2 regions of the Asticcacaulis sp. DW145 genome follow, and region 1 is predicted to be linked to the other one. Evidence: predicted binding sites of a transcription regulator. Region 1 holds the regulator's gene; the other holds the start of a gene.
What was found. Region 1 encodes HrcA, which represses chaperone genes, less so after heat shock. Its sites were predicted from a motif close to GTTAGCANTCNNNNNNNNNGANTGCTAAC; they were not measured.
Positions count from the first base shown of each region.

Region 1 (14,640 bases):
TTTTTCCAGAAGGATGCGGGTTACACCGCCAATAAGGCCCGCACGCTCAGCGACGGGGATAAAGACATCAGGCGGTACAAGACCAAGCTGAGGGCTATACCAGCGGGCAAGCGCTTCAAACGACAAGACGCGACCCGTTTCCAGGTCCACTATAGGCTGAAATAGCTGAATGAGTTCCTGCTCCAGATCCGCCGACAGAAGGTGGCGCTCAATCTGGGTTTGGGTACGAATCTCCGCGGCATGTTTCTCACTGAATAGGACGGTTTGACCGCGCAAATTCCGCTTGGCGTAATAGAGGGCGTAATCTGCGTTCTCAAACAGAGTTTCGGCAGAGGCAATTGTTTCGCTCCAGCGCGCCACCCCCACAGAACAGGCCATGTGCGCGTGGGTGCTTCCGACCGCAAAGGGAAGACGTATCGCATCGGTGAGCTGACCGCCCACATCGCTCAGGGTCTCTGAGGCAATCGCGTTATGAACGATCAGCCCGAATTCGTCACCGCCCAGTCGATAGATGTCGGCCGTGACGCCCGTCAAACCTCGGCAAGCTTTTTCCAGACGGCGTGCCGTCTCAGCGAGGACCTTATCTCCGGTCGCATGCCCGTAGGTGTCATTGATGGGTTTGAATCCATCGAGGTCTAGGACACCGACGGCCAGTCCCAAGCGGCCGTCCTTCGCCTCAGTAAACGCCTTTTCGAGATCATGGAAAAAGCGACGACGATTAGGTAGCTCGGTCAGGGCGTCAAGATTGGCTATTCGGAAGTTCTCATCGGACAGCGCTTGCGTCTCTGCCTGTTTTTCCATCAGATCCCGGCGCGAGCGCACAAGGTCAGCAAAATCCCGATAGTGGGTCATCAAGATCGTGAAGATGGCCCCGCTTACAAGCACGATATTGACGGCAATTGCCTTTTCAGTCTTGTCTCCGGCAATCCCAAAGAAGATGATAAAAGGTACGTTGACGATAAGCGTGACCAAAAGCGCCGCGGCCCGCAGGTGCATCAGACAGAAGATGCAACCGACAACCGTGATCCCCATATAGAAGATGACATGACCTTGCGCGTGGTCGTTGCCATAGGGGTGTAGACTAAGCCCCCAGGTCATGAAGCCGACGGCGAGTAGGGCGGCCATCCGGGTGGTACGGCGCAGCTGGGCGATCGCCTCGGCAGGCGTGACGTCCTGATGGCGATTGCGCCACCAATGAATGCCACGCACGCCTGCGATCAGGCACAAAAACCCCGGGAGCCACACGGATAACCACAAAGGGGCCTGGTGAGAGAAGGTATAACTCACCGCCAGAGAGCTCACGATGAGCAAGAAATAGAGGAGTGGCACCTGGCGTGACAGGGCGCGAAACTGCGCAACGGCCAGTTCCGGGTCGTCTGCGGGAACGCTGAATAGGGCACGCAAGGTTTTACTAAACGATTTCACGGCTCGGCCCGTTTGTTGATATTCATCCCGACCTTAACCCATTTTGTCTAAAAAGGATTTAATCGACGCGGGGGTCAAAAAAGCTCAACTTAGCAAATGCGACGACCTCTCTCGATCGCCTGCCGGTAATATAGGATTGTCGCGCGTGCGCACGGCTCACGCGCCAGGGATCGGCGGCGTTGCCAGACGCGAAAAGGCCACCCATATGTCTTGCCAGACCGATCCGAAAGCCAGTAAAGGCTTTGACCATGACCGCTGAAACTCCCCCTCGTATCCTGCTCATCGTCGGCGGCGGCATCGCGGCCTATAAGGCGTTGGAGCTGATCCGTCTCATTAAAAAGGCGGGCTTGAGCGTGCGTGTTGTGCTGACGAAAGCCGCGCAGCAGTTTGTCACGCCTTTAAGTGCGGCCGCCCTTTCGGGAGACAAGGTCTATACGGATCTGTTCGATCTGACCGATGAGACCGAAATGGGTCACATTACGCTGTCTCGTCAGGCCGAGCTGGTGGTGGTGGCCCCTGCAACCGCCAACCTGATGGCCTCTGTGGCCAACGGACTTGCCGATGATCTGGCGACCACGCTCCTTCTGGCTACGGATAAGCGCGTCCTGATGGCTCCAGCCATGAATGTGCGCATGTGGCATCACCCGGCCACGCAACGCAATCTGGCGACGTTGCGCGCGGACAGGGTGCTGTTCACCGGGCCTGACGAAGGCGATATGGCCTGTGGCGAATACGGTCTGGGTCGCATGAGCGAACCCGACGCTATTTTCGCGGCGATTCAGTCCGCCCTTAAACCAAAGGCGCAACCCTTAAAGGGTCGCCACGTACTGATTACCGCTGGGCCGACCTTTGAGCCTCTCGACCCCGTGCGTGGTATCACCAACCGCTCCTCCGGGAAGCAGGGCTATGCCATCGCCGCCGCCGCGGCTGAGGCCGGAGCGCGCGTGACGCTCATCTCTGGCCCCGTCAGCCTGGCAACCCCGGCGGGCGTCACTCGTATCGATGTGGAAACCGCCACCGAAATGCATGATGCGGTGCATGCCGCCCTACCTGCGGATGTGTTCATCGGCGTGGCGGCGGTGGGCGACTGGCGCGCCAGAGACATAGCCCGGGACAAGCAAAAGAAGGGTGTGGACGGCGAACTGACGATCACCCTCGTCAAAAATCCCGATATCCTCGCGAGTGTCGGACACCACCCGAAACAGCGCCCGCAGCTCGTCATCGGCTTCGCGGCGGAAACGCGCAATGTCGAGGTCTATGGCCAGACCAAACTGCGGACAAAGGGAGCGGACGCCATTCTGGCCAATGACGTGTCGAAGGACGTTTTCGACCGTGATACCACCAATATGATCCTGATCGACGCCTCGGGCCCTACGGCGGGCAAGCACCTGACCAAAGCCGAAGTGGCCGCTGATCTTATCCAATATCTGACCACAAGGCTGAAATGACCTATACCCCCACCGCTCACATCATTCAGTTGCCGCATGCGGCCGGCCTTGCCCTGCCCGCTTATGAGACGGAAGGCTCCGCTGGCCTTGACCTGCGCGCGGCCATAGCTGATGGCGAAGTCGTGACGCTCAAGCCCTTAGGACGCGCACTTATACCGACAGGTCTGAAGGTTGCGGTGCCGCTTGGTTTTGAAGTGCAGGTGCGTCCGCGCTCAGGCCTCGCATTGAAACACGGCATTACCTGTCTCAACTCGCCAGGGACGGTGGATTCGGATTATCGCGGGGAAATTGGCGTCATACTCATCAATCTTGGGACTGAGGACTTCGAGATCCATCGCGGTGATCGGATTGCCCAGATGGTGGTAGCTCGTCACGCCCGTATCGAATGGGAAGTGGTTGAAAGCCTTGATGATACCGAGCGCGGTGCGGGCGGCTTTGGCTCGACCGGACGGGTTTGAGAAAGCGATTCACGCGAATGTGCAGTATTGCCGGGTTTACCTGACCGGCGAAACATCCCAAACTCGCCTCACGCGCGAATCTGGGTGGTGAGCCATGTCGGATATCCTAGACCTATACGGACTGCTGAGTGATCTGATTGAAGCGGCGGTAAACGGGCTTAACCTGTGGCCCGCCGTGCTTGCGGGCCTTTTGGCCGCCTTTCTTCTTTGGTTACCCGTTGCCGCGCGTCTGTTAATCGCCCTGTGCCTGACCCTTGCTTTAAGCAGTCTTTGGCCTCTTTTGTCTGGTCTGCCGCCCATTGCACCCGACTTCAGTGAGCCGGAATACAGCATTCAGTTTGTTCTGATGGGTGTTGTGGCCATTCTTCCAGTGTGGGTTTCTGAGGCTTTCGGCGTCAGACGCTGGGTTCAGCGAAAGCCTAAGACGTCTTGCATGTCGTAAAGGCCAGCTGATTGCTGTGCGGCCCATAGCGCGGCTTCTATGGCGCCGCGCGCAAACAGGGTGCGGTCACGCGCGGAGTGAGACAAGGTTATCACTTCATCTTCAGCCGCAAACAGTACGCTGTGCTCGCCGATAATGCCACCGCCGCGAATGACCGAGAACCCGATCGTGCCAGGCTCGCGCTGGCCCGTCAGGCCGTCACGAGCGGCAACGCGCACCTCATTCAGATCAACCCCGCGTCCTTCGGCGGCCGCGTCGCCCAGCATCAGTGCTGTGCCTGAAGGGGCATCCACTTTACGCTTATGATGCGCTTCCAAAACTTCGATGTCCCAGGCATCTGCGGCGAGCTTGCTTGCGGCCTGTTTCACCAGTCCCATCAGCATATTGACGCCCAGCGAAAAGTTTCCCGAACGCAGCACGATATTGCGCTCACCATAGGCGTCGAGCGCGATGAGCTGTTGGGGCATGAACCCGGTTGAACCGATGATATGCGCCAGTGCCCTGCCCCGCTTTTCCCCCTCAAGCGCGCAGGCTTCGGCCAGAGCCAGTGTCGAGGACGGGGTCGTGAAATCGATCACCACATCGGCCTGCGACAGATCGATCGTATCACCCTTGTCAAATGTAGTCGCAATCGTCAGGTCGCGCTCAGTCAGCACGCGGATAACCGCCTGACCCATGCGGCCCCTGGCGCCGGCAACGGCAAAACGAATCTGGGTCATTAGAACTCCGGGTTATCAACCTGTTCGCTCCTCTAGGCAGGAGGCGCGCATAAGTCAAATCCGGCTAAGGGCGAACCCGCGCCGGATTTGTCAGTTCCTCATTTCAAAATGGCGGTGCGTCTAAGCGCGCGGCATTTTCTGCGCCACTACGCCGTGCCGGTAATGTCGTCCCAGAAGCGTTTAGCCTTATGCATGAACCCTTGCGACTGCGCGTAAGACTGTGCCTCGGCGATTTCGGCAAATTCCTTCATAAGCTCTTTCTGGCGGGCGCTCAGATGCTTGGGTGTCTCTACAAACAGTTCGACCAGCAGGTCGCCGCGCTGTTTCGAATTGAGGACCGGCATGCCTTTGCCCTTGATCTTGACCTTGTGACCGGTTTGGGCGCCTTCGGGGATGGCGACTTCGAGTTTACAGGTGCCGTCGCACCCTTCGCCCCCCATCAGGCAAGGCACTTCAACCTCCCCCCCTAGAACGGCGGTGGGCATGGGCACAGGGATCTGACAGTGCAGATCGGCACCGTCACGTTCAAAAATCTCGTGCTCGGCGACTGACAGGAAGATGTAGAGGTCACCGCGTGGACCACCATTAGCGCCGGCCTGACCTTCGCCAGACAGCCGGATGCGCGCACCGTCATCAACGCCGGCCGGGATGCGGACGTTAAGCTTGCGATTGGCGCGCACCTGACCGTGGCCGTGACAGTTGGTGCAGGGTTCTTTGATTACCTGGCCCTGACCGTTGCAGGTCGGGCAGGTGCGCTCTACGGCAAAGAAACCGTTGGAAGTGCGCACGCGACCTGCACCGCCGCAGGTATGGCAGGTTGCTGGCTTTGTGCCGGCCTTGGCCCCTGAACCCTTACAAACCTCGCAGGTCAGGGTCGTCGGTATGTTTAGTTCAACATCCGCCCCCTTATAGGCCTGTTCGAGGGTAATTTCGTAATCATAACGCACATCCGGGCCGCGTTGCGGGCCCGAGCGGCGACCGCCGCCCCCGCCGCCGAAGATGTCGCCGAACATTTCAGAGAAGATGTCTTCGACATTGCCAAAGCCCTGGCCGCCGAAACCGCCCTGACCGCCAAAGCCGCCACCTTGTCCATTAACACCGGCGTGTCCGAAGCGGTCATAGGCGGCGCGCTTGTTCGCGTCTGACAGAATCGAATATGCCTCGTTGACCTCCTTAAAACGCGCCTCGGCCTGATCATCACCCTGATTACGGTCAGGGTGATGCTCCATCGCCTTCTTGCGAAAAGCCGATTTCAGGGTCGCGTCATCCGCATCGCGGGCCACCCCCAGGATTTCGTAGTAATCACGCGCCATTGTACTTAGCAGTCCTTTAAGCGCATCCCGGAAACGGCCTTACGGGTTTCGGAATCAAATGCGCGATAAACCATTCCCAAGCCCCCGCCTGGGTTGCCTGCAACATTCACACCGGCATCATATCCGATGTAATAAAAAACTCAAAAAAAGGGGAGCCCAACCGAAATCAGACTCCCCCCTTTGTCTTGTCAAAGCGTCGGCTTAAGCGCTCTTCTTGCCGTCGCCATCGACTTCTTCGAACTCGGCATCGACAACGCCGTCATCGGCCTGAGCCTCTTCACCGGCTTCGCCTGCACCCTGGGCGGCATACATGGCTTCACCGAGCTTCATCGAAGCCGTCAGAAGCGCCTGATGCTTGGCCTTGATGTCCTCGACGTCTTCACCGTCCTTGGCCGCCTTCAGATCGGCGAGAGCCGTTTCGATGGCCGTCTTGTCTTCGGCGGAGACCTTCGAACCGAAGTCCTTGAGGGCCTTTTCCGTCGAGTGTACCAGAGCGTCCGCCTGGTTGCGGGCTTCGATCAGCGCCTTGCGCTTTTCGTCATCGGCCTTGTTGGCCTCAGCCTGCTTGATCATGTCCTCGATGTCAGAGTCGCTCAAGCCACCATTGGCCTGAATGCGGATCGAGTGCTCCTTGTTGGTCGCCTTGTCCTTCGCATTGACGTTCACGATGCCGTTGGCGTCGATGTCGAAGGTGACTTCGATCTGCGGGACCCCACGCGGTGCGGGGGGGATACCAACGAGGTCGAACTGACCCAGCAACTTGTTGTCGGATGCCATCGGACGCTCGCCCTGGAAGACGCGGATCGTCACGGCCGACTGATTATCATCGGCAGTCGAGAAGACCTGAGACTTCTTCGTCGGGATCGTGGTGTTGCGTTCGATCAGCGGGGTGAACACGCCACCGAGCGTCTCAATGCCGAGCGTCAGCGGGGTGACGTCGAGCAGCAGCACGTCCTTGACGTCGCCTTGCAGAACGCCGGCCTGAATAGCGGCACCGAGCGCCACGACTTCGTCGGGGTTCACACCCTTGTGCGGTTCGCGGCCGAAGAAGGCCTTCACGGCTTCCTGCACCTTCGGCATACGGGTCATGCCGCCGACGAGGACGACTTCGTCAATGTCGGACGCCTTAAGGCCCGCATCCTTCAGTGCCTGCTGGCACGGAGCGATGGTCTTCTGGATAAGATCTTCAACGAGGCTTTCCAGCTTTGCGCGGGTCAGCTTAAGGTTCAGGTGCAGCGGGCCCGACGCGTTCATCGAGATGAAGGGCAGGTTCAGGTCGTACTGCGCAACCGTCGAAAGCTCCTTCTTAGCCTTTTCAGCCTCTTCCTTGAGGCGTTGCAGGGCCAGTTTGTCGGAACGCAGATCAACGCCGTTTTCCTTCTTGAACTCGTCGGCGAGGTAATCGACGACGCGCATGTCGAAGTCTTCACCACCCAAGAAGGTGTCGCCATTGGTCGACTTCACTTCGAAGACGCCGTCGCCGATTTCGAGAACCGAGACGTCGAACGTACCGCCACCAAGGTCATAGACGGCGATCTTCTTGCCGTCGTTCTTGTCGAGGCCATAGGCCAGAGCGGCGGCAGTCGGCTCGTTGATAATGCGCAGGACTTCAAGGCCGGCAATCTTACCGGCGTCCTTGGTCGCCTGACGCTGTGCGTCATTAAAGTAGGCCGGAACCGTGATGACGGCCTGAGTGACGGTTTCACCCAGATAGGCTTCGGCGTCTTCCTTCAGCTTTTGAAGGATGAAAGCCGAAATTTGTTGCGGCGAATAGTCCTTGCCGTGGGCCTTAACCCAGGCGTCGCCGTTGGGGCCCTTGGAGATTTCGTAGGGCACCATGCCCTTGTCCTTCTGGACCATCGGATCGTTGTAGGTGCGGCCGATCAGACGCTTGATGGCGAAGAAGGTATTGGAGGGGTTGGTAACCGCCTGACGCTTTGCGGGCTGCCCGATCAGGCGCTCCGAGTCGTCCACGATGGCGACCACCGACGGCGTGGTGCGAACGCCTTCGGCGTTTTCGATGACCTTCGGGTTCTTGCCGTCCATAACGGCGACGCACGAATTGGTCGTACCAAGGTCGATACCGATGATTTTAGCCATGAGTCCAGATTTACTCCGTTTAAGGCAATGGGCTTTTGAGGCCTTTTGAAGATAAGCACCCCGCTTGTCCATCCCCGGTGAGATGAATTTTACCAATTTTGCGAGCCGCCGGTTTTCCGGAACCCCCAAATCTGCAACCGATATAAGGGGCGCGTTTCGGCCTGCAAGAGGGGGGCTTGCAATGCTGGCATTATTTTTAGGGTTTTAGGCGTTACCCGCCTCTGGTGAGACCTTTTGCCGAGGACGAAGATTGTGTAGTTAGTTAACCGCGAACGCAAAAGAAGACGTCCGGGAGACCTGCCATGTCACATACCGCCTTGCCTCTGACGCGCCCTGAAGGCAGTGAGCCGCGGGACTTCCATGTCAGTCGCCGCGGCATTGCCGGGCTATTTTTCGCAGGCTACGCTCTGGGGGCTGGCGCGGCGGCGGCCCAATCGCCGATCTCTACGCCTTCCGCCGGGCTGATTGCCAAAGACCTGACCGTGCCGAGTGACAGCGACTACGCCATACCGGCCTATATTGCCTTACCCGAAGATGCCAAGCGACGCCCGGTCGTGCTCGTCGTCCCAGAAATCTTTGGCCTCCACGATTATTTGCGCGATGTCTGCCGACGCCTTGCCCATCAGGGCTATGTCGCATTGACCTTTGATCCCTTTGCCCGCAATGGTAACGCGGCCGCGCTGAAAGACACCGCCGAAGTCCGCAAGCTGGTCGAAACCGCGACCAATGAGCAGGTGATGGGCGATCTTAAAACCTTGATTAGGTGGCTGAAGTCCAACCCGGATATTGGCCAGGCAAGACGTCTCTTTGGCAAGGCGAAGTTCGCCGATACCTCGCGTATTGGCATTACGGGTTTCTGCTGGGGCGGGGCTGTCGTGTGGATGGCTGCGTCGTCCATCCCGGAAATCAAAGCGGGCGTGGCATGGTACGGGCGCCTTGAGCGGCCGGCCGCGACCGATTTCCTGGGCAAGGAAGAGCGCGAATGGCCGATCGATCGGGCGTCAGGTTTGCGCCGTCCGGTGCTCGGTCTCTATGCCGGGCAGGACGGCGGCATCTCTCTTGACAGCGTAGAACGCATGAATGCGGCCCTTAAGGCGTCCGGCAAGACGGCAAGCCATATTGAGGTTTATAAGGACGCCAAGCATGGCTTTCATGCTGACTACCGCGCCCTTTATAACGAAAAGGCCGCCAAGGAAGGCTGGTCGCAGCTCCTCAAATGGTTTTCCACCTATCTCTGACAAAGGCAGTCGCCAGGGTCAGGGTTTCGGGCGTCCGTTTTCGGCCCATTTTGGCTCGAAGTCGCCCGTTACGAGCCAGCGAACAGGCTCAACAAGCGACTGGATGGCTGCGGTCATATAGGGAATATCGATATTGCCAAGCGTATCCTGCGCCGAGTGATAGGTGGGTATTGTGGCCCAGCCTGAGACCGTATGGGCGACAATGCCCTGCAGAGCGAGGGAATAATTATCCGAACGCTCATAGAAGTGCTGCTCCGGATATGGGTCTTTGGCTAAGAGCGCGCCTTTGGCTTTCAGGGCATCGGCCAGGTTTGAACGCTCCCAGCCCGTGATCATCATGGTGCCCTTCGGTAGTTTTGGGTCTTGAGCGCCAATCATTTCAACCTCCAGATTGGCCACAATATGATCGAGCGGGATCGGCGGGTGAGCGGCAAAATGCGCCGAACCTAAGAGGCCAGCCTCTTCAGCGCCGTAGCAGACAAACAAGACCCCGCGCCGCGGCGCGGGACCTTGCGACAGCGCGCGTGCCAGTTCGAGTACCGCGGCTACACCGGAAGCGTCATCATTCGCACCAGGCATTATCGTGCCGTTCTTCACGCCGAGGTGGTCGAGGTGTGCGGTGATCAGGACCACGCCCGCCTTCGGATCCGTGCCGGGCAGAAAGCCTATGGCATTATAGGTAAAAGCTTTTTGCGTATCAGAGCGCTTCACACTTAACCGGGCACTGTCGCCCGATTTGAGAGATCTATAGGCAGACGCGTTGAGAAGAACGACGTCCGGACGTGGGCGCGACGGCGGGGTTTCACTGAGATGGGTGGGGGTTACGGGGCCGCCCCCAATGCCATCCCATAACTTGCTGGCTTCGGCGCCATCCGGGGCCAGCACAAGCTTTACGCCTTTAGAACGGGCCTCGCGCAGCCATTGTGTCAGGGGCGTCTTCCCATCAGAGGGGAGCACAATCACCGCACCCTTGGTCAGGGCCTCGGGCGTAGCCGGGAAGGTCAGTGGCCCCTCTACACTCTGACCGCTGGCAAACAGAAGGCGAAAATCACGCCCTTCCGCGAGGCTTTGAGGGCCAAGCTGGAGGCTGGCCTGCCCGTCCAGTTGGGGCGACACCACCTCCGCTGCCTGCACAAACCCCGATAGTGTGGGTGCGAACTGAAGGCCGAAGCTCTCATATTGGGCGGCAACATAGGCAGCCGCAATGGCTTCGTCGCGACTAGCGCTTTTTCGGCCCTGGAGAGCATCTGAAGCAAGAAAGGAAAGGTGGGCGCGAACCTGCTCGGGTCGTACTGTCTGGGCGTGCACGCCGAGTGCGGTAACAGAGAGGCAGAAAGCGGCGGCCAGAGCCGTCAGAGGTTTGGACATTGTAGACCCACAAAAAAAGACGGTGCGCAGAATGCACCGTCTCTTTGGTCTCGTAAAGCGCCGAGCCGTCAGGCTTGGGTGTTGATGGTCCCGCCGGAGGCGTTATCACCCCCGTTATAGGCGCCGTTTGCGGCGCTGGCGGCCTTGGCAGCGGTAACGACCATGGCCGGGCGGATGGTGCGGCCAAACAGTTCATAGCCAGCCTGCATGACCATCAGGACGCTCCCACCTTCGACCTCGGTGGAGGGCTGTTCCATCACAGCCTGATGGAAGTTGGGGTCGAACTTGTCGCCCTTGAGCGGTGCGATCTTCTTGACGCCGTTCTTTTCAAACGCCCCCGCCAGCTCTTTTTCCGTCATCTCGATGCCTGAGACGAAGTTCTTGAACGCCGGGTCTTCGATCTGGGCCGGAACGGCCTGAAGGGCGCGTTGCAGCACGTCGGCTACGCCTAAGAGGTCGCGCGAAAAACGCTGGATTGCGTAGGCGCGTGCATCATTCATTTCACGCTCAGCACGGCGTTTCACGTTTTCGGCCTCGGCAGCATAGCGCAGGGCCTGTTCCTTGAGTGCGGCGTTTTCGGCCTGAAGCTGTTCCAGCGCCGCGTTCAGCGTGTCGATAGCGTCATTGGCAAACGGGGCGTCTTGTTCAGTATGTTCTTCGCTCATTACTCTATAGACTCTGTGGGTTAGGACCGTTCCTGCTCCAGCAGGCGGCCGAGGATTTTTGCGGTGTAATCCACAAGTGGGATGATGCGCGCATAATTCAACCGGGCGGGCCCGATGACGCCGATGGCGCCGACAACCTTCTGGGCTTGGCCACCCAGCATGTAGGGCGCTGCAATAACAGCGGAGCCCGACAAAGAAAACAGTTTCGATTCCGATCCGATGAAAATTCTTACGCCTTGCGCCGAGCGGACGTTGTCGAGGAGGTTGATCAGCTCTTCCTTCTCTTCCAGATCTTCAAACAGGGCGCGTACACGCTCCAGATCTTCAAGGGCAGAGGCTTCCAGAAGATTGGCTTGCCCGCGGACGATCAGCGCCCTCTTGTCGCTCTCGCCACCGGCCCAGGCCGCCAGACCGCGTGAAATCAGACCGGTTGCCGCCTCATTGAGTTGCTGACGCTCGGCCTCAAGTTCGGCCCGCAGGTCGCGCCCGGCCTCAGTTAAGCTGCGACCGCGAAGCCTTGTGCTGAGATAGTTTGAGGCCTCTATCAGGTCGGAAGGCGTCACCCCAAGATCAAGCGCCATCAGGCGATTTTCGACACGTCCGTCTTCAAAAACCAGAACCGCCAGAGCCTGATCCGGTGCCAGTTTGACAAACTCAACATGGCGTACCCCGGACTCAAATGATGGCGTCATTACAACACCCGCGCCGCCTGCCAGGCCCGATAAAAGGTTAGACGCCTCGCGAAGCGCACTGTCGAAAGTCAGGCCTTTTGCCGTCAGTCGCCCCTCAATCTCGCGCTTGGCATCCTGCGCCACATCGCCCACTTCGAGAAGGCCGTCTACGAACAGGCGAAGCCCCTGATGCGTCGGCATCCGCCCGGCGGAAACATGAGGTGCGCTCAGAAGGCCAAGCTCAGCCAGATCAGACAAGGTGTTACGGATCGAGGCCGGTGACAGCGCTATTCCACCTTTTGACAGGGTGCGCGATCCCACTGGCTCACCGGTTTCAAGATAGGATTCGACGACATGACGAAAGACGTCGCGCGCCCTGGCATCAAGTTCGGTCAATGAGGCCGTGCCACTCATCAAAGTCGAGAGCGATGTTTTCATACGATAAGGATATAGAAGGCTTTGCCAGCTTGTGAAGAGGCTTCACACGTCCGGCAAGGTTTGCCGCCAAATTGCCACGATTACAAGGCTTCACTTGCTTATAAGGCACGGAGAAGTTGAGATGCGCAGGGCAGTGTTGACTGTGGCCGGAGTAATGATTTTGGCGATGACCGGGGCAGCGCAGTCCGAAGAGGCGGTGACCTTGACGAAACAGCCCGTATTCAAAGCCCGCAAGGATGCCCCAGCGACAGAAATCCCCAGCACCTACAAGCCTTCACAGAAGGTCAGAACCAGCGATTTCGAGCCGTTACGCGGCCCGTGGCGTGTAACCAAATCGCTCAAAGATAAGGGCAAAGAGCCCGTCGACGAGAACGGAAACACCTATGCCTGCGTTGATAAGGACTGCAAGGTGTCTCGCAAGGTTGATGAAAAGCGAGACTAAGCTTTGGGTAATGCCATCTGGTTAAATGTTTCCTTGCCAACTTGGTTTTTGTCGCTGCTGGCAAACCCTTTTGTTTTCTTCCCTTGGTCGATCATGGCCCCCTTGGGCGTTCTTGCTGGCTTTTCGGGAGTGCTTTTGGCGGTACGAAAACATGAAAAGCGTGCACTCTGGGCACTGCCGCCACTCATAGCCAGTCACCTTCTGGTGACGATCGCCGGACTGTTCCGCGGGCAGGTCAAGGAGGGAGTGGACGATGCTCTTCTGATCTTTTTGGCTGTTCAAATTCTTTATGCGATCGGGTTTATTGTCAAAGCGAACGGGGCTCGTCTGATTTCCGGCGCACTGTGCCTGTTTAATGTGGGATATGGGCTGATGGCGATGTTTATTGCCTCTATGGCTTTTCCGGATATCTGGATTTGAGCAAAAAAACTTTGAAATCGCTGTCGGGGCTGATAGGCAATGCGGCTTACTCTGGAGGTCCCCGCCATGTCGCAATTCGATGCCCTGAACGCCCTGAAGACCTTTCGTCCGTCCAACCGTCAGGCGGATCAGCTGCGCAAGGTGACACTGGAGACGGGTGTGACGCGCTACGCGGAAGGCTCATGTCTGATTACGGCTGGACACACCAAAGTGTTGGCCACGGCGTCGGTGGAACAGGGCGTGCCGCCTTTTCTGAAGGGTAAGGGGCAAGGTTGGGTGACAGCGGAATACGGCATGTTACCGCGTTCAACCCACACCCGCTCGCGCCGTGAAGCGGCCGCTGGCAAGCAGTCGGGCCGCACACAGGAAATTCAGCGTCTGATCGGCCGGTCCCTGCGCGCTGTCGTCGATCTCAAGGCACTGGGTGAGCGTCAGATTACCCTCGATTGCGATGTGATTCAGGCCGACGGCGGGACGCGCTGCGCCTCCATCACCGCGGCATGGGTGGCCCTGTCTCTCGCCTGCGACAAGCTCCTGGAACAGAAGCTAATTTCCACCAACCCGATTATTGATCAGGTCGCGGCGGTGTCGTGCGGCGTCTATGAAAATGTCCCGGTTCTGGACCTTGATTACGACGAAGATTCGACCGCGGAAACGGACTCGAATTTTGTGCTGACCGGATCAGGGCACATCGTTGAAATTCAGGCCACAGGTGAAAAGCGCGGCTTTTCACGCGACGAATTTAACACCCTGTTCGATTTGGCAACGCAAGGCGCAGCGGAACTATTTGCTCTGCAACGCGCAGCGGCAGGCAAGTAAGACTTATTCCTCGTCTTTGATGACCAGGAGCTCGCCGGGCGTGCAATTGAGCGCCCGGCATAGCGATTCTAAGGTGCGCAATCGCACCGCTACGGCCTTCTGATCTCGCAGCAATTCAAGATGCCGCACGGCAATCCCTGTCCGATCGGATAATTCGACAAGTGACAGCCGCCGCCTTGCCAGTTGCTCACTCAGGCAGATCGTCACGCTCATATAGTCAGATTGGCTTCGGCCCGTAGCCGCGCCCCTTCCTTAAACACTTCGGCCAGAACGAAAACGACCAGCACTGAAAACCACGCCGTCACCGCCCGCATGCCGTAGACTGGCTCCACCGGCATCCTCAATATGGCTTCAGCAAGGGCGCGCGAGGCGTAGGAATAAAGTTCAACGCCCGCCAGTCCGAAGCCGATCCAGCGCAGGCGTAGTGTATTGTCCGGGTGAAAGACGTCGCCCTCCGCGAGTGTCCGAAACACCTGCCGCGTCCAGCGCATGATCAGCAGATAACCGGACAAAGACAGGCCGAAGGCCAGCATCAATATCGCCTGTTGGGTTCCATTGATCTGCGCCACCATTTTCATGCGTGCCATAACTTCTGCCGCCAGTGTAGGCACCGACAACAGACACAGGGCCGCGATCCCCACCGCCACGATCATGGCAAAAAGGCCGTAATAGAC
Region 1 is NZ_AP029024.1:165,986-180,625, forward strand. Features, by position in the region: gene AACH73_RS00765 (EAL domain-containing protein) at 1-1,425, opposite strand, end outside; gene coaBC (bifunctional phosphopantothenoylcysteine decarboxylase/phosphopantothenate--cysteine ligase CoaBC) at 1,674-2,873, shown strand; gene dut (dUTP diphosphatase) at 2,870-3,331, shown strand; gene AACH73_RS00780 (hypothetical protein) at 3,426-3,773, shown strand; gene dapB (4-hydroxy-tetrahydrodipicolinate reductase) at 3,740-4,492, opposite strand; gene dnaJ (molecular chaperone DnaJ) at 4,639-5,805, opposite strand; gene dnaK (molecular chaperone DnaK) at 6,007-7,905, opposite strand; gene AACH73_RS00800 (dienelactone hydrolase family protein) at 8,208-9,143, shown strand; gene AACH73_RS00805 (M28 family peptidase) at 9,162-10,511, opposite strand; gene grpE (nucleotide exchange factor GrpE) at 10,580-11,176, opposite strand; gene hrcA (heat-inducible transcriptional repressor HrcA) at 11,197-12,285, opposite strand; gene AACH73_RS00820 (hypothetical protein) at 12,407-12,727, shown strand; gene AACH73_RS00825 (hypothetical protein) at 12,731-13,147, shown strand; gene rph (ribonuclease PH) at 13,214-13,966, shown strand; gene AACH73_RS00835 (helix-turn-helix domain-containing protein) at 13,970-14,179, opposite strand; gene AACH73_RS00840 (DUF2975 domain-containing protein) at 14,176-14,640, opposite strand, start outside.

Region 2 (14,640 bases), 1.2 Mb from region 1:
TGCCGATTAGGGCATGAGCGGATGGAGGAAGAGGTCGCTTGGATCGAAAACTACCGCCGGCTTTGGGACGCCCGCTTTGAGGCACTGGATCAGGTGGTCGCGGAATTGAAGCAGAGGGAGGCAGATAATGACGCAGGCTAATCAGACTGCAATGGAGCGCATCTCCGATCGCGAATTTGTGGTGAGGCGAACCGTCGATGGTTCAGTGCGGCTGGTGTTCAAGGCGTGGAGCGAACCGGAGTTGTTCCGGCGCTGGTGGACGCCGAAATCGTTCGGCATGACCATCCATTCCTGCGAGATGGACGTGCGCACCGGCGGCGGCTACCGGCTGGTGATCAGCCATCCGTCGATGCCGGAGCCGATGGCCTTCTTCGGCAAATATATCGAGGTAGTCCCCGGCGAGCGTATCGTCTGGACGAATGAAGAAAGCGGCGAAGAGGGGGCCGTGACCACGGTGACCTTCGAGGGGCGCGGGGAGCAGACTCTGGTCGTCTGGCGCGATCTTTACCCGTCGAAAGAGGCGCTGGACGAGGCCATGGTGTCGGGGGCCACAAGCGGCTTCGACGAGCAGTTCGATCAGTTGGATGAGATGGTTGCGGAACTGGGGGCGGAGTAAATCATACATCCCCGTCTATGCCGGGGAGGGGGACCGCACGAGCCACGAAGTGGTGAGATGTGGTGGTGGGGTATCTTGAGGGGGATAGAATGAACGACGCCGTTAAGCGCAAGACTGCGTCGGCGCGGCAGATGCGCAAGGCTCTGACCACTCCGGAATGGTTGCTGTGGGAACACTTGAATCACCGCACCGATGGTCTCATCTTTAAGCGCCAGTTTGCGATAGGTCCGTATATCCTTGATTTTTATTGCTTCAAGGCACGGCTGGCTGTGGAAGTGGACGGCACCTTGCACAGTCTGGATGACCGCGCGAAAAAGACGCGGCGCGCGATGCGTGGTTACACTTGCAGGGCCTTGAGGTTTGCCGCCTGGCCGCCGCTGATTTGTACCGGGATGCTGACGGCGTCGCGGATGGGGTGAGGCTGCTGGCTTTGGAGCGAGCGGCGCGCTTTTCAAAGATATAAGAACCCCCACCACCTCATCTCACCGCCTTCGGCGGCTCGTGCGGTCCCGCTCCCCAGCAGAGCTGGGGAGGTATAAGATAGGTATTTCAACATAGTAGAACGTGGAAGACGGTTATGACCAAACGATACATTTCCGACTTTCTGTATCGCCGTCAGCGTCGAACCAAGACAATAATGCGAAACACGAAGGTGTGGTCGCAAACGCTTGCCGATGAATGGCCGGAGGCAACACCGCGTGGACGGGGATTTAATAACTGGAAAACGCCTGTTTGGAGCGGGCTGATCAATCCGCCTCGATCCTCGCTGCATACCCAGCGTCGTTATATAGAGCTTATCCTGCGCGCAGCGGCAAAGATGCAATCCTGCAAACCTGAACACCTCCGTCATGCACGGGTAACGGCCATAATCTCTTATCCAGACCTGTTTCGCAGTAGCGTCGATGTGTTTTTCGATCAGGATTATTGGGCGGCTTTCGCAATCCGTTCGGATGTGAATGATCTATGGGTGCCCATACCGACCTCGCGCAGTCTGATGAAGTCTTACGGTCTGAAAATAAAAGCAGGCTTTAGGGAGCAAGGCTACAGCACCTACTGGCGCGACGATGACTTTGATCCGCCGTATGAAAACCGTCAACAGGTCTGGATTTACAGCGAAGTGATGTAAAAAAGAGCGGGTCTCACGACCCGCTCTTTCCACATAAGACTCGAAAATTTTTCGAAGAACCGCTTCGAGAAAAATTTCCTCGCTATGGACCTTTGTCCACGTCCCGATCCGCAGGATCGGGACGTGAGCCAAATTAGAAGTCCATACCGCCCATGCCGCCCATGCCGCCGCCGGGCATAGCCGGGGCCGCTTCCTTCTTCGGGGCTTCGACCACGGCGGCTTCCGTCGTGATCAAGAGGCCCGACACCGAAGCGGCGTCTTGCAGAGCGGTACGCACAACCTTGGCCGGGTCGATGACGCCATCGGCGACCAGGTCCACGTACTTTTCGGTCTGAGCGTTGAAGCCGAAGTTGGCTTCGTTCGATTCCAGCACCTTGCCGACGACGATCGAGCCTTCGACGCCTGCGTTTTCCGAGATCTGACGGATCGGAGCCTGCAGAGCCTTGCGCACGATGGCGATACCGGCGGTCTGATCGTCATTGTCGCCGGTCAGGTCGGCCAGCTTCTTCGACGCCTTCAGCAGAGCCGTACCACCGCCCGGAACGATACCTTCGTCCACGGCCGCGCGGGTCGCGTTCAGGGCGTCATCGACGCGGTCCTTCTTTTCCTTCACTTCGACTTCGGTCGAGCCGCCGACGCGGATGACCGCGACGCCGCCGGCCAGCTTGGCCAGACGCTCTTGCAGCTTTTCCTTGTCGTAGTCCGAGGTGGTTTCTTCGATCTGTTGCTTGATCTGAGCCACGCGGCCTTCGATTTCCGCCTTTTCACCGACGCCATCGACCACGGTGGTGGTTTCCTTGGTGATCGTCACCTTCTTGGCGCGGCCCAGCATGTCGAGGGTCACGGTCTCAAGCTTGATGCCGATGTCTTCGGAGATCACCTGACCGGCGGTCAGGATGGCGATGTCTTCCAGCATGGCCTTGCGGCGGTCGCCGAAGCCCGGAGCCTTGACGGCGGCGACGCGCAGGCCACCACGCAGGCGGTTGACGACGAGCGTGGCCAGAGCCTCGCCTTCGACGTCTTCGGCGATGATCAGCAGCGGGCGGCCCGACTGAACCACGGCTTCGAGGATCGGCAGGATGGGTTGCAGGGTCGAGATCTTCTTGTCGAAGATCAGGATGTACGGGTCTTCGAGGACCGCTTCCATCTTGTCCGGGTTGGTGACGAAGTAGGGCGACAGGTAGCCGCGGTCGAATTGCATGCCTTCGACGACGTCCAGCTCGGTTTCGGCGGTCTTGGCTTCTTCGACGGTGATCACGCCTTCGTTGCCGACCTTGGCCATGGCGTCAGCGATCATCTGACCGACTTCGGTGTCGCCGTTGGCCGAGATGGTGCCGACCTGAGCGATTTCCGAGTTCGAGGTGACGGGCTTGGACGAAGCCTTGATTTCGGCGATGGCAACGGCCACGGCCTTGTCGATACCGCGCTTCAGGTCCATCGGGTTGCGGCCCGAAGACACCGACTTCAGACCTTCGACGGCGATGGCCTGAGCCAGAACCGTGGCGGTCGTGGTGCCGTCACCGGCCTTGTCGTTGGTCTTGGAGGCAACTTCACGGATCAGTTGCGCGCCCAGGTTTTCGAACTTATCGGCCAGTTCGATTTCCTTGGCGACCGAGACGCCGTCCTTGGTCGAGCGCGGCGCGCCGAACGACTTTTCAAGGATGACATTGCGGCCCTTGGGGCCAAGCGTGACCTTCACGGCATTGGCGAGGACATTGACGCCGCGCAGGATCTTGTCGCGCGCGTCCGAGGAAAACAGTACGTCTTTAGCAGCCATTTCGGGTGTTCCTTTGGTTGCGTATTATCGGGATAGGGAGGGACAGAGCGGATTAACGCTCAACCACACCCAGGATGTCGGATTCTTTGAGGATCAGCAGGTCTTCGCCGTTCAGCTTGACCTCGGTGCCGCCCCACTTGCCAAACAGAACGCGGTCGCCGACCTTCACGTCCAGAGCGACTTGCTCGCCCTTTTCGTTGCGGGCGCCCGGCCCGACAGCGACGACTTCGCCTTCTTGCGGCTTTTCCTTGGCCGTATCAGGGATGATGATCCCGCCCTTGGTCTTGGCTTCTTCTTCAACGCGCTTCACGAGAACGCGGTCGCCCAGCGGACGAAAGCTCATATGATGTCTCCGATGTTATTCAGATGAATGTTAGCACTCAGTATGTCCGAGTGCTAACGCGCCCCTGAGTTAGGGTCGGTACCGGAGAGAGTCAAGAAGTGCCGCAGCGAATTCGTGTGAAATTTTTTCGCCGGGCTTGAGGTGAAATGAGTGGGTCAAACCACAGATTTCACAGACGGCACAGATTAAGGGACTTAGGCCGAAAGCGCTTCGGTTGCCACCTCACAGGCGCGAAGCGCCCATCTGTGAAATCTGTGTCACCTGCGGTTACCTATACCTATTTCAGCTCGATATCGGCCACGATGGGGAAGTGGTCGGAAATGACCTTGCCCGAAAAGCTGTCGGTTAGGGTGGCAAAACGGGTCACAGTCAGAGCGCGTTCGACAAAGATGTGGTCGATGGCGTCGCCATCGGTCTGATGGATATCAAAGTCGTTGAAGGTGCCCGTCGGGCCGAAGCGGCGCAGGCTGGCGACGCGGGTATCTTTCAGCGGGCTGGTGTCGGCGGTGAAGCGCTTATAGGGCGCGCTGGTGAGGCCGCTGTTAAAGTCGCCCAGCACGATCAGATGCGCGCCCGGCACAGTCGGCAGGCTCAGAATCTGCGCCGCACAGTTTTCGCGCGCCTTGACACCGACATGGTCGAAATGGGCATTGCGCACATCAAAGACCTGACCACTGCGTTTGTCCTTGAGGATCAGACGGGTGAAGGTGCGCGGCAGGGCGGCATCGGCGTCCTTCGATGGCGTATCGGGCGTCTGACCGCACCACTGCGTCACGGCTGAGACTTTTTCAAAGCGGCTGCGGTGCCAGAAAACGGTTGTGCTTTCGCCGGCCTTGGCGCCGTCATCGCGACCGACCCCGTAATGGTCATAGTCTTGAAGGGCTTGCGACAGGTCATCGACCATCGGCAGCAGGGCCTCCTGTAGGCCCAGCACGTCGGGCTGAACAAAGGCGATCTGCGCCGCCATGCGCGGGCCGCGCTCCGGCCAGGGCGGCACGTCCTGCGGATTGGCGTAGCGGATATTGTAGCTCATCAGGCGCAGGGTCTCGGCAGAAACCGGTGAGGCGATAAGCAGGGCGGCGGCGAGGAGGGGTAGCAGCTTCATGGGGTCAGTTTAGGGCGTGGGATGCGCGGGGTCCAATGACATTCATATGACGTCAAAGCGCGGGTGTGGTTACGGTCGCGCCCTGCTGTTCCAGTTGCTGCAACGCTCCGCCGGGGGTGAGCAGCGCCGACAAGGGCAGAACCATTATCGACTTGCCCGGTGTTTCCAGCGCCTTGTTGATCGCTCCAACCGTCTGTTCGACCGACTGCCCCAGCATGGCCTTGGTGGACGGTGCGCCTTCGAGGCAGGCCAGTAGCGCCGAATCCGGTGACAAACGCTGCACGGCCTTAAGGTCGCCAATGGCCCAGGCCTTGGTGGCGGCGAGGGCGTTTTTGACCGCAAAGTCGATCTCATCCAGCGTGGCGGCGACGCAATACGCCTCCTGTTGCGCGCTGAAATCGTCGATGCGCCCCAGAGTCTTGGCCACGGAGAAGCTGCCCGACGGTCTGGTCTTCAGCTTCTGCGCCTTGGCAAACCGAAGCAGCGTCTTTTCCGGGTCGCGCGTGGCAATCCCCGCCTTGTCATAGACGTCTTCGCGCAGTGTGGCTGCGGCCCAGATGGACGACAGTTTTTTGTACTTTTGGCGGTCCAGACCGTAGGTGTCGGCCAGCGCATAAAAGCGCTTCGACAGATCGGGCCGCAAGACTTCATCCAGCGTTTTGCCCAGCGGCAGGCGGCGATCCATCAGCAGTCGCGCGCCGCCGATCAGCCCGCCTTTGGCTTCGGGCGCGGTGAGCAGTACATTCGACAGGCCGATAACGCGCTCGACGCGCTTCGAATCCCACGGAATACGCTTGGTCATCACCGGCATGGCCCCCAGCACATAGACCTCACTATCGCCCTTGCGCACCCGCCACAGGGCCGGACCGGGCAGGCGCGCGGTCACCACCACGTCGGTGACCCACGCTTCGCCGTCCCTGACGGTGGCACCTTCGCGGAGTGTTTCCTGTGCGAAGGCCATGGGCGCGCTCAGGACCAGCACAGCGAACAGGACGGGTTTGAACATGGTGAGGCTCCTTGTCACCCCTATATAGGCCGCACGGACGTGACCGGAATGGGGCAGGGCTCAGTCGCCGGCCTTAAGGGACAGATCCGCTGGGTCGGGAAGATATTCCATGATATCGGCGGGCTGACAGTCCAGCAAAAAGCAGATTTTCGACAGGGTATCGAAACGCATCCCCTTCACCTTTCCGGTGCGCAGAAGCGACATCTGGGTTTCCGAGATGCCGACCTGTGCGGCCAAATCCTTGGCGCGCATCTTGCGCCGGGCCAGCATCACATCAAGCGTTACATTGACCGGCATATCAGACGTACTGCTCCAGTTCCGCCGACAGGGCCTCGCGCGCCGTCTGAAGCGCGCGGATGCGCTGGCTTAGGCCAAGCAGGATGAGGCCCAGAGCCACAAATGTCAGGGTCAGCAGGACGTCATTCGTGACGCCGGGCTGCCGACCGGTATTGTTATAGACCTCGCCCCATACCCAAGGTGTGGCGTTCAGACCTATAGCCAGACCGCCAAGCATCAACCCCGCCCCGCTGCGGCCTAGCCCTTTGCACAGGACCGGCTCCCGCGGTGTATGCGGACGAAAACGGGCGATCGTGTCGGCGGCGAACCACAGGGCAATCGCGAAGAAGCCATATGGCAACAGTGGTAAGCCGCCCTGCAACAGCGCCAGACCGAAAACGTCGGGCCGATGGCCGGTATGCGCCCACAGTTTCGGCGACTGAACGATCATCAGCAGACCCATGATCCCCATCGGCAGGCCGATCATGATTTTAAGAAAAAGGGCCTTCATACGAAGCTCTCCATATCGGTTTGCAGCTTCGCCCCGGCCTGCGTAATCAGCCACAGCATCAGGCCGATCAGCAATCTGAATGAAGACATAACGACATGCCCCCGAAAAATTAATCCCGGGGGTATATAAATTTAAATCAGAATTAAAGTCAAGAGCCGGTGAGCCGCAGGCCCAATGCCTGTTTGACCTGCCGGGCCTGACGCGCCAGATCGGTCAGGGCCCAGCCTGGCACGACCATCAGCACCACGGAGGCCACGGCAAAAACCAGTGTCCGCAAGGCGCCATTATCGCCAAACATAAAGCTCAGGGCCGCCATAGCCAGCCACCCAACCGAGGGCACAATCATCCAGTCGCGGCGGCACGCCGCTCCGGTCACGGCGCTGATCAGGGCAAACACGATCGCCAGAAAGGCCATGTTTGACACAGGATTGTAGCTGTTGGCGAGGACATTGCCGATCGAATAGACGAAGATACCGGCGGCGGCGAACAGCCATGCCGCTGAGACCGCCTCGGTTCGCCAGTTGGACAACAGGCTGTGTTTGCGCACGCGCAGGGCGATGACCACTGTGCCGATCAGTCCTGCGGTAAAATAAAAGAGGCCATAGGGCAGGGCCGGCAGAAGTCCGGCATAGGCCAGACTCAGGCACAGATGGCCGATCCCCAGCACACTGCCCCACCACAGCAGGATCGGTCCCCCCGCCAGCCCGGCCGATTCTCCACGTTCCATCAGCCGTCGCAGCCGCGTCAGCTCGTCATCCATCCCGGCGACATCCTCCGCCGTCAGGGGCGGTAGCAGGTTATCGAGCCTTGGGCCCTGGATCATGGCGCGCTCCTCTTTGTTAGTATAAGCGTTACCACTGATTGCCTGAACGTAAAGCGGAATCGTGAGGGTGAACCCGGTTGCCAAGCCCGCCCGCTTTCCGATAGTTTTACCGTCATACAGGGAGCACAGTATGACGCAGCGGCGGCAATGGATGATCGGTATGGCGGCACTAATGGGGGCGACGCTCCTGCAAGGCTGTTTTCCCTCCCAACAGAAACCGGCTGAAAACGCCGAGGCTGCCAGGCCCGTGCCTGCCAAGCCCAAGCCGCTCTATCGTGACCTGCCGGTGCCACCGGACAGCGTGCGCGTACTGATCCAGACGACCAAGGGCGATATTGTGGTGGAGCTCGATGGTAAGCACGCGCCCATTTCGACCGCCAACTTTCTGCAATATGTCGATTCCGGCAAGATGACCGACGCCCAGTTCTGGCGCGCCATGAAGTCGGGCAAGGGCGGCTTCATTCAGGTCGAGGCGGCGGGCCATCGCTATCAGCCGATCCCGCACGAACCGACCTCGCAGACCGGCCTGTCTCACACCGACGGTGCGCTGTCCACGGCGCGCTATGCGGTGGGCACGGCCAGCAATCAGTTCACCATCTCCGTCGGCGACATGACCTATATGGACGCCGGGCGTGATCCGGAAGGCGACAATCAGGGCTATGCCGCCTTCGGCAAGGTGGTGTCGGGCATGGACGTGGTGAAGAAAATCCTCAACGGCAAGATCACCAAAAAGAAGATCGAGGGCGGCTGGGATGGGCAGAATCTCGAAAATCCGGTGAAGGTGCTCTCGGCTAAGCGGCTGAATTAGGCGGCGGCGTCCTCGCCGTTTCTTGAGCCTTCCTCCACGCTAAGGGGGTGAAGACTAAAAATCTGTATAAAATATCTCCAATCCGCCTTTATTAACAAAAAGCAACTTGACGCTTTTTTGACGGGGTGATCGTCTCAGCCGTAACGGGGCGGGCGCGATGCGTGGCGTTCCGGAGTATCCTTTCATTCCGGACATCTTTTAAGGAGATACGCCGTGCACAGACGCGACTTTCTGGCCATGACCGGCCTGACGGCGGGCACCCTGCTCGTGCCGTCGCTTTACGGGCGGGCCGTCGCCGCCGAAGCGCTTCAGGAGACGATCGACGTCAAGGTGAAGAAGACTCTGGCCGATGCCGGGCTGAACGCCGCGACGGCCTCCGGCGCCAGCTATTGCGACGTGCGCGTCGGGCGCTATCTGCGTCAGTTCGTCATCACGCGCGAAGACCGCGTCGAGAACGTGGTCAATACCGAGTCGCTGGGTGCCGGTATCCGCGTCATCGCCGACGGCGCCTGGGGCTTTGCGGCGACCAACGACCTGACCACCGACGCCGTGGCGAAGGCCGCCAAACAGGCCGTCGCCATCGCCAAGGCCAATGCCAAGATCCAGACCGTTCCGGTCAAGCTGGCCCCCGTCAAGGGCGTTGGTGAGGTGTCGTGGAAGACGCCGATCAAGAAAAACAGCATGGACGTGCCGATCAAGGAAAAGGCCGACCGCCTGATCGACGTCAATACCGCCGCGCTGAAGGCCGGGGCCGACTACGTCAATTCGATGATGTTCCTCGTCAACGAGCAGAAGTATTTTGCCTCGACCGACGGCTCCTACATTGATCAGGACGTGCACCGCATCTGGGTGCCGATGACGGTCACCGCCATTGACAAGCAATCGGGCAAGTTCCGCACGCGCGATGGCCTGTCGGCACCGATGGGTCTGGGCTATGAATATCTGGATGGCGAAGCCAAACACAAGTTCACCGATCCGGCGGGCGTCACCGGCTATGGCCTCAGCTATGATATGAAGGAAGACGCCATCGCCGCCGCCAAACACGCGCGCGAAAAGCTGAAGGCCCCTTCGGTCAAGCCGGGCAAGTACGATCTGGTGCTCGACCCCAGCCACCTGTGGCTGACCATCCACGAATCGGTGGGGCACCCGACCGAGCTTGACCGCGTTCTGGGCTACGAAGCCAATTACGCCGGCACTTCGTTCGCCACGCTGGACAAGCGCGAAGCGAAGTTCCAGTACGGCTCGGAAAACGTCAATATCGTTGCCGACAAGACGCAGTTCGGCTCACTGGGCTTCGTCGGTTACGACGACGAAGGCGTCAAGACGAAGAAGTGGGACATCATCCGCGACGGCAAGCTGGTCGATTATCAGGCCATCCGCGATCAGGCCCATATTCTGGGCAAGACGGAATCGGACGGCTGCTGCTACGCCGACTCGTGGTCGTCGGTGCAGTTCCAGCGTATGGCCAATATCTCGCTGGAGCCGGGCAAAAAGAAGCTCAGCGTCGCCGACATGATCAAGGGCGTCGAAAACGGCATCTACATTGTGGGCGATGGCTCCTTCTCGATCGACCAGCAGCGCTACAATGCGCAGTTCGGCGGACAGCTCTTCTATGAGATCAAGAACGGCAAGATCACCCAGATGATCGAGGACGTGGCCTATCAGATCCGCACGCCGGAATTCTGGAACGCCTGTTCAGCGGTCTGCGACGAAAGCGACTATCGTCTGGGCGGCTCCTTCTTCGATGGCAAGGGGCAGCCGGGTCAGGTGTCGGCGGTGTCGCACGGTTCCTCCACCAGCCGTTTCAACGGCATCAACGTCATTAACACCGCGCGTTCGCTCGGTTAATCGGCCGATTGGGAGATTACAGATATGGGCATCCTTACCGAAGCCGAAGCCAAGGCCATTCTCGACAAGGTCATCAAGCTGTCGAAGGCCGACGAATGCACCGCCACCCTGTCGGGGGCCATCAACGGCAATATCCGCTTTGCGCTGAACAATGTCTCGACCAGCGGCGTCGTGACCAATACCGAGCTGGGGGTTCAGGTGGCCTTCGGCAAGCGCGTCGGCATCGCCACCATCAACGCCTTTGACGACGCCTCTCTGGAGCGGGTGGTGCGCCGGGCCGAGGATCTGGCCAAACTGGCGCCGGAAAACCCGGAATTCATGCCGGCCGTAGGCAAGCAGACCTACACGCCGACCAACACCTTCAGCGAAGCGACCGCCGCCATCACGCCGGCGCAGCGCGCCGAAGTGGCCGCCAAGTCGATCACCCCGTGCAAGCAGGCCAAGCTGATCGCTGCGGGCTTCCTGTCGGACGGTCAGGGCTTCTCGGCCTTTGCCAATTCCAACGGTAATTTCGGGTATCAGAAGGCCACCTCGGTGGACTATACCTGCACGGTGCGCACCGAAGATGGTCGCGGTTCGGGCTGGGTGGCGCGCAACCTTCAGAACGTCGCCGACTTCAAGCCGGACACAGAAATCCAGATCGCCATGAAGAAGGCCGCCGACTCCGCCGACGCCAAGGCGCTGGAGCCCGGCAAATATACGGTCATTCTGGAACCGGCGGCCTCGGCGGGCCTGATCTCGTTCATGATGAACTATTTTGACGCGCGCTCGGCCGACGAAGGCCGCAGCTTCCTGTCGAAAAAGGGCGGCGGCAACAAGCTGGGGGAACAGGTCTATGACCCGCGCGTCACCGTCTATGCCGACCCGTCGCACCCGGACGCCGCCGTACTGCCGTGGGACGGCGAAGGTCTGCCGCGCAAGCGTCTGCCCATCATCGAAAAGGGCAAGGTGGCCAGCCTGCAATATTCCCGCTACTGGGCGCAAAAGCAGGGCAAGACCGCCGACGCCTCGCCCGGCAACCTGATCATGGAAGGTGGCTCGAAATCGACCATGGACCTCGTGCGTTCGACGCAAAAAGGGATTTTGGTCACCCGCACCTGGTATATCCGCATGGTCGATCCGCAAACCGTGCTGCTGACGGGTCTGACGCGCGACGGCACCTTCTATATCGAAAACGGCCAGATCAAGTATCCGATCAAGAACTTCCGCTTTAACGAGTCGCCGGTCATAATGCTCAACAATATCGAAGAGCTGGGCAAGCCGGTACGTGTCGGCGACGATGAATCGCCGTTCGTGATGATGATCCCGCCGATGAAGCTGCGTGACTTTACCTTCACGTCCTTGTCGGATGCGGTGTAGTTGCAAACATCCCCTCTCCCTTGAGGGAGAGGGTGGCGCAACGCGCCGGGTGAGGGGGAGGTCAAAAGACTCGGTATGCCGTCTGTGACTCCCCCCTCACCCCAGCCCTCTCCCTCAAGGGAGAGGGGGCTGAATCGTGCAGCGTTTCTGTCTCTGCTTGCCGGGGGGCTGGCGGCGGCGCTGGTACGTCCGGCGCGGGCGGCCAGCTATGATTTCTGGTTCACGCGCCTGAAATACGCCTCCGGTGACTGGGACGTCGATCAGCGGATGCCGGCCAATCTGATCACCTCCCTGATCGACTACACGACCCTGCGCGTTGATCCGAAGGAGCACGTGATCGACCTGTCCGATCCGAAGATGCTCAGCGCACCCTTCTGCTACATGGCCGGGCACAAGCTGGTCGATTTCAGCCCGGCAGAGCGGCGCAATTTCGAGACCTATGTCAGAAATGGCGGGTTTGTCTTTGTCGATGACTGCAATCACGACATTGACGGCCTGTTCGCCAAGTCGTTCGAGCGGCAGATGGCGACGATCTTCGGTCCACAGGCGCTGAAAAAACTACCCAATACGCACGCCATTTATAAGAGCTTTTTCCAGTTCGACGGCCCACCCAATACCTCGTTTGAGTTGAACGGCTGGGGCGACGATCTGGTTCACGACTATCTGAAGGGCATAGAGATCAATGGCCGTCTGGGCGTCCTCTATTCCAACAAGGACTATGGCTGCGAGTGGGATTACGACTGGCGCAACAAGCGCTTTCTGGCCGAAGACAATACCAAATTCGGCGTCAATATTGTCATCTACGCTTTGTCGAGTTGAGACATCAGACGGCCTTCGCCTCCGGGGCCGGATTATGGGGATTATGATATGTCGATCAGTGAAACCGAGATCAGGGAAAGGCTGGCCCGCCTCGGCCACCTGCGTCAGGCCATCGCTCAGGCCATTGTCGGTCAGGCCGATGTGGTCGAGCAGCTGCTGATCGGGCTTCTGGCCGGCGGGCATTGCCTGCTGGAAGGTGTGCCGGGGCTGGGCAAGACGCTGCTGGTGCGCTCCCTAGGGCAGGCGCTGGAGCTGCAATTCCGCCGCGTGCAGTTCACTCCCGACCTGATGCCCAGCGATATTCTGGGGACCGAGCTTCTGGAAGAGGATCACGGGACCGGCCACCGCCATTTCCGTTTCCAGCCGGGGCCGGTCTTTACCCACCTGCTGCTGGCCGACGAACTGAACCGCACGCCGCCCAAGACGCAGGCCGCCCTGCTGGAGGCCATGCAGGAGCGCACCGTGTCCTACGCCGGGGTGACGCACACCCTGCCGTCGCCCTTTTTCGTGCTGGCGACGCAGAACCCGCTGGAGCAGGCCGGGACCTATCCGCTGCCCGAAGCGCAACTCGACCGCTTTCTACTGCATATCCGCGTCGATTACCCCACGGAATCCGAAGAACACGATATCCTGCGCCAGACGACGGGTGCGGGCGGCGGGGCCGTGCCCAAGGTGATGGGGGCCGAGGACGTGCTGGTGCTGCAAAAGCTGGTGCGTGATGTGCATGTGGGCGAAGACCTGCTGCGCTGGATCACGCGGCTGGTGCGCGCCACGCGGCCGGGTGAGGCCGCCCCGCAGGCCGTCAACACCTATATCAAATGGGGGGCGGGGCCGCGCGCCGGGCAATCTCTGGTGCTGGCGGCCAAGGCGCGCGCCCTGTTGCAGGGGCGACTGGCGGCGACGCGCGACGACGTGATGGCGCTGGCGGCCCCCGTCATGCGCCACCGCCTGCTGATGTCGTTTGCCGCTGAGGCCGAGGGCGTGGCCCCCGATACGGTCGTGGCCGCTATTCTGAGCGCCGTAAAGCTCTGAACGCATGGTGTACGACCCGATCCCTCCTGAGGTGCGCCACAGGCTGAAAGGCCTGCGCCTGTTCGCGCGCCGCGCGTCCGGGGCGTCGGGGATCGGGCTGCACGCGTCGCGTTCACGCGGCGCAGGGCTGGAGTTTGCGCAGTACCGTGCCTATGAGCCGGGCGACGAACTGCGTCAGATCGACTGGAAGCTCTATGCGCGCTCGGACAAGTTTTTCGTGCGTGAATCCGAGCGTGAAAGCCCGCTGCGGGTGTGGACCGTGCTCGACCTGTCGGCCTCGATGGGGCAATCCGACGGAGCATTTCCAGAAAAAGTAGGTACCGGTTTTTCGCCCGGAAATGCGACCACTCAAAAAGCCCTCAAGCCCGGTTGGAGCCGCCTTGAGGCCGCCAAGGCCATGGCGGCCTGCGTCGGCGAACTGGCCCTGCGTCAGGGGGACGCCTTCGGCCTGATCACCCTCAGCGATCGCGGCGTGGCGGTGGTCGAGGCCGCGGCGGGGCTTAAGGCGCGCGACCGTCTGCGGCTGGAGTTGTTCAAATTGAAGACCGAGGGCGGGTTTCCGTCACTGGCGCAGTTGTCGCCGGTGTGGGGTCGCATCCGCGCGCAGGACATGGTCATGGTGTTCAGCGACGGCTTTGATGAGGCCTGCACTGAGCTGATGACGCGCCTGTCGGCGGCCGGGCGCGACGTGCTGATGGTGCAGACCCTGACGGCCGAGGAGCGCGATTTTCCGTTTCAGGGCGGCTATCGTTTCGATGATCCCGAAGGCGGGGCCGAGGTGCTGGGTGACGGCAAGGCCCTGCGCACTGATTTCCTCAAGCGCTTTGCCGCCGCCCGTCAGGCCTTTGAGGCGCGGCTGTTCGCGGCGGGGGTGCGGCACACGCCCTACTGGCTGGATGAGCCGGTGGATGCGCCGCTGTGGCGACTCTTTGGCCAAAAGCCATCAGGAAAGGAGACGGCCTGATGCCCGCCCTCCTGTTCCCGTTAGGTCTGGCGGCCCTGCTGGCCGTGGTCGTGCCGCTGGTCATCCACCTGATGCGGCGCGACGAGCTGCGTCCGGTGGTCTTCGCCGCCCTGCGCTGGCTCGATCCGCGCCCCAAACCGCGCCAGCGTATCCGGTTCAGCGAATGGCCGCTGCTGTGGGTGCGGCTGTTGCTGATCGCCGTGCTGGGCCTGCTGCTGGCGCGGCCC
Region 2 is NZ_AP029024.1:1,383,000-1,397,639, reverse strand. Features, by position in the region: gene AACH73_RS06395 (metalloregulator ArsR/SmtB family transcription factor) at 1-141, shown strand, start outside; gene AACH73_RS06390 (SRPBCC domain-containing protein) at 128-616, shown strand; gene AACH73_RS06385 (DUF559 domain-containing protein) at 706-1,035, shown strand; gene AACH73_RS06380 (DUF3916 domain-containing protein) at 1,194-1,742, shown strand; gene groL (chaperonin GroEL) at 1,876-3,519, opposite strand; gene groES (co-chaperone GroES) at 3,572-3,862, opposite strand; gene AACH73_RS06365 (endonuclease/exonuclease/phosphatase family protein) at 4,140-4,967, opposite strand; gene AACH73_RS06360 (TraB/GumN family protein) at 5,020-5,973, opposite strand; gene AACH73_RS06355 (helix-turn-helix transcriptional regulator) at 6,034-6,270, opposite strand; gene AACH73_RS06350 (hypothetical protein) at 6,272-6,760, opposite strand; gene AACH73_RS06345 (hypothetical protein) at 6,909-7,583, opposite strand; gene AACH73_RS06340 (peptidylprolyl isomerase) at 7,714-8,391, shown strand; gene AACH73_RS06335 (TldD/PmbA family protein) at 8,605-10,239, shown strand; gene AACH73_RS06330 (TldD/PmbA family protein) at 10,264-11,598, shown strand; gene AACH73_RS06325 (DUF4159 domain-containing protein) at 11,674-12,417, shown strand; gene AACH73_RS06320 (MoxR family ATPase) at 12,466-13,449, shown strand; gene AACH73_RS06315 (DUF58 domain-containing protein) at 13,454-14,413, shown strand; gene AACH73_RS06310 (BatA domain-containing protein) at 14,413-14,640, shown strand, end outside.
Region 2: groES (co-chaperone GroES) is a predicted target of HrcA. The motif match lies at 3,892-3,920, and genes of this name have one in related genera.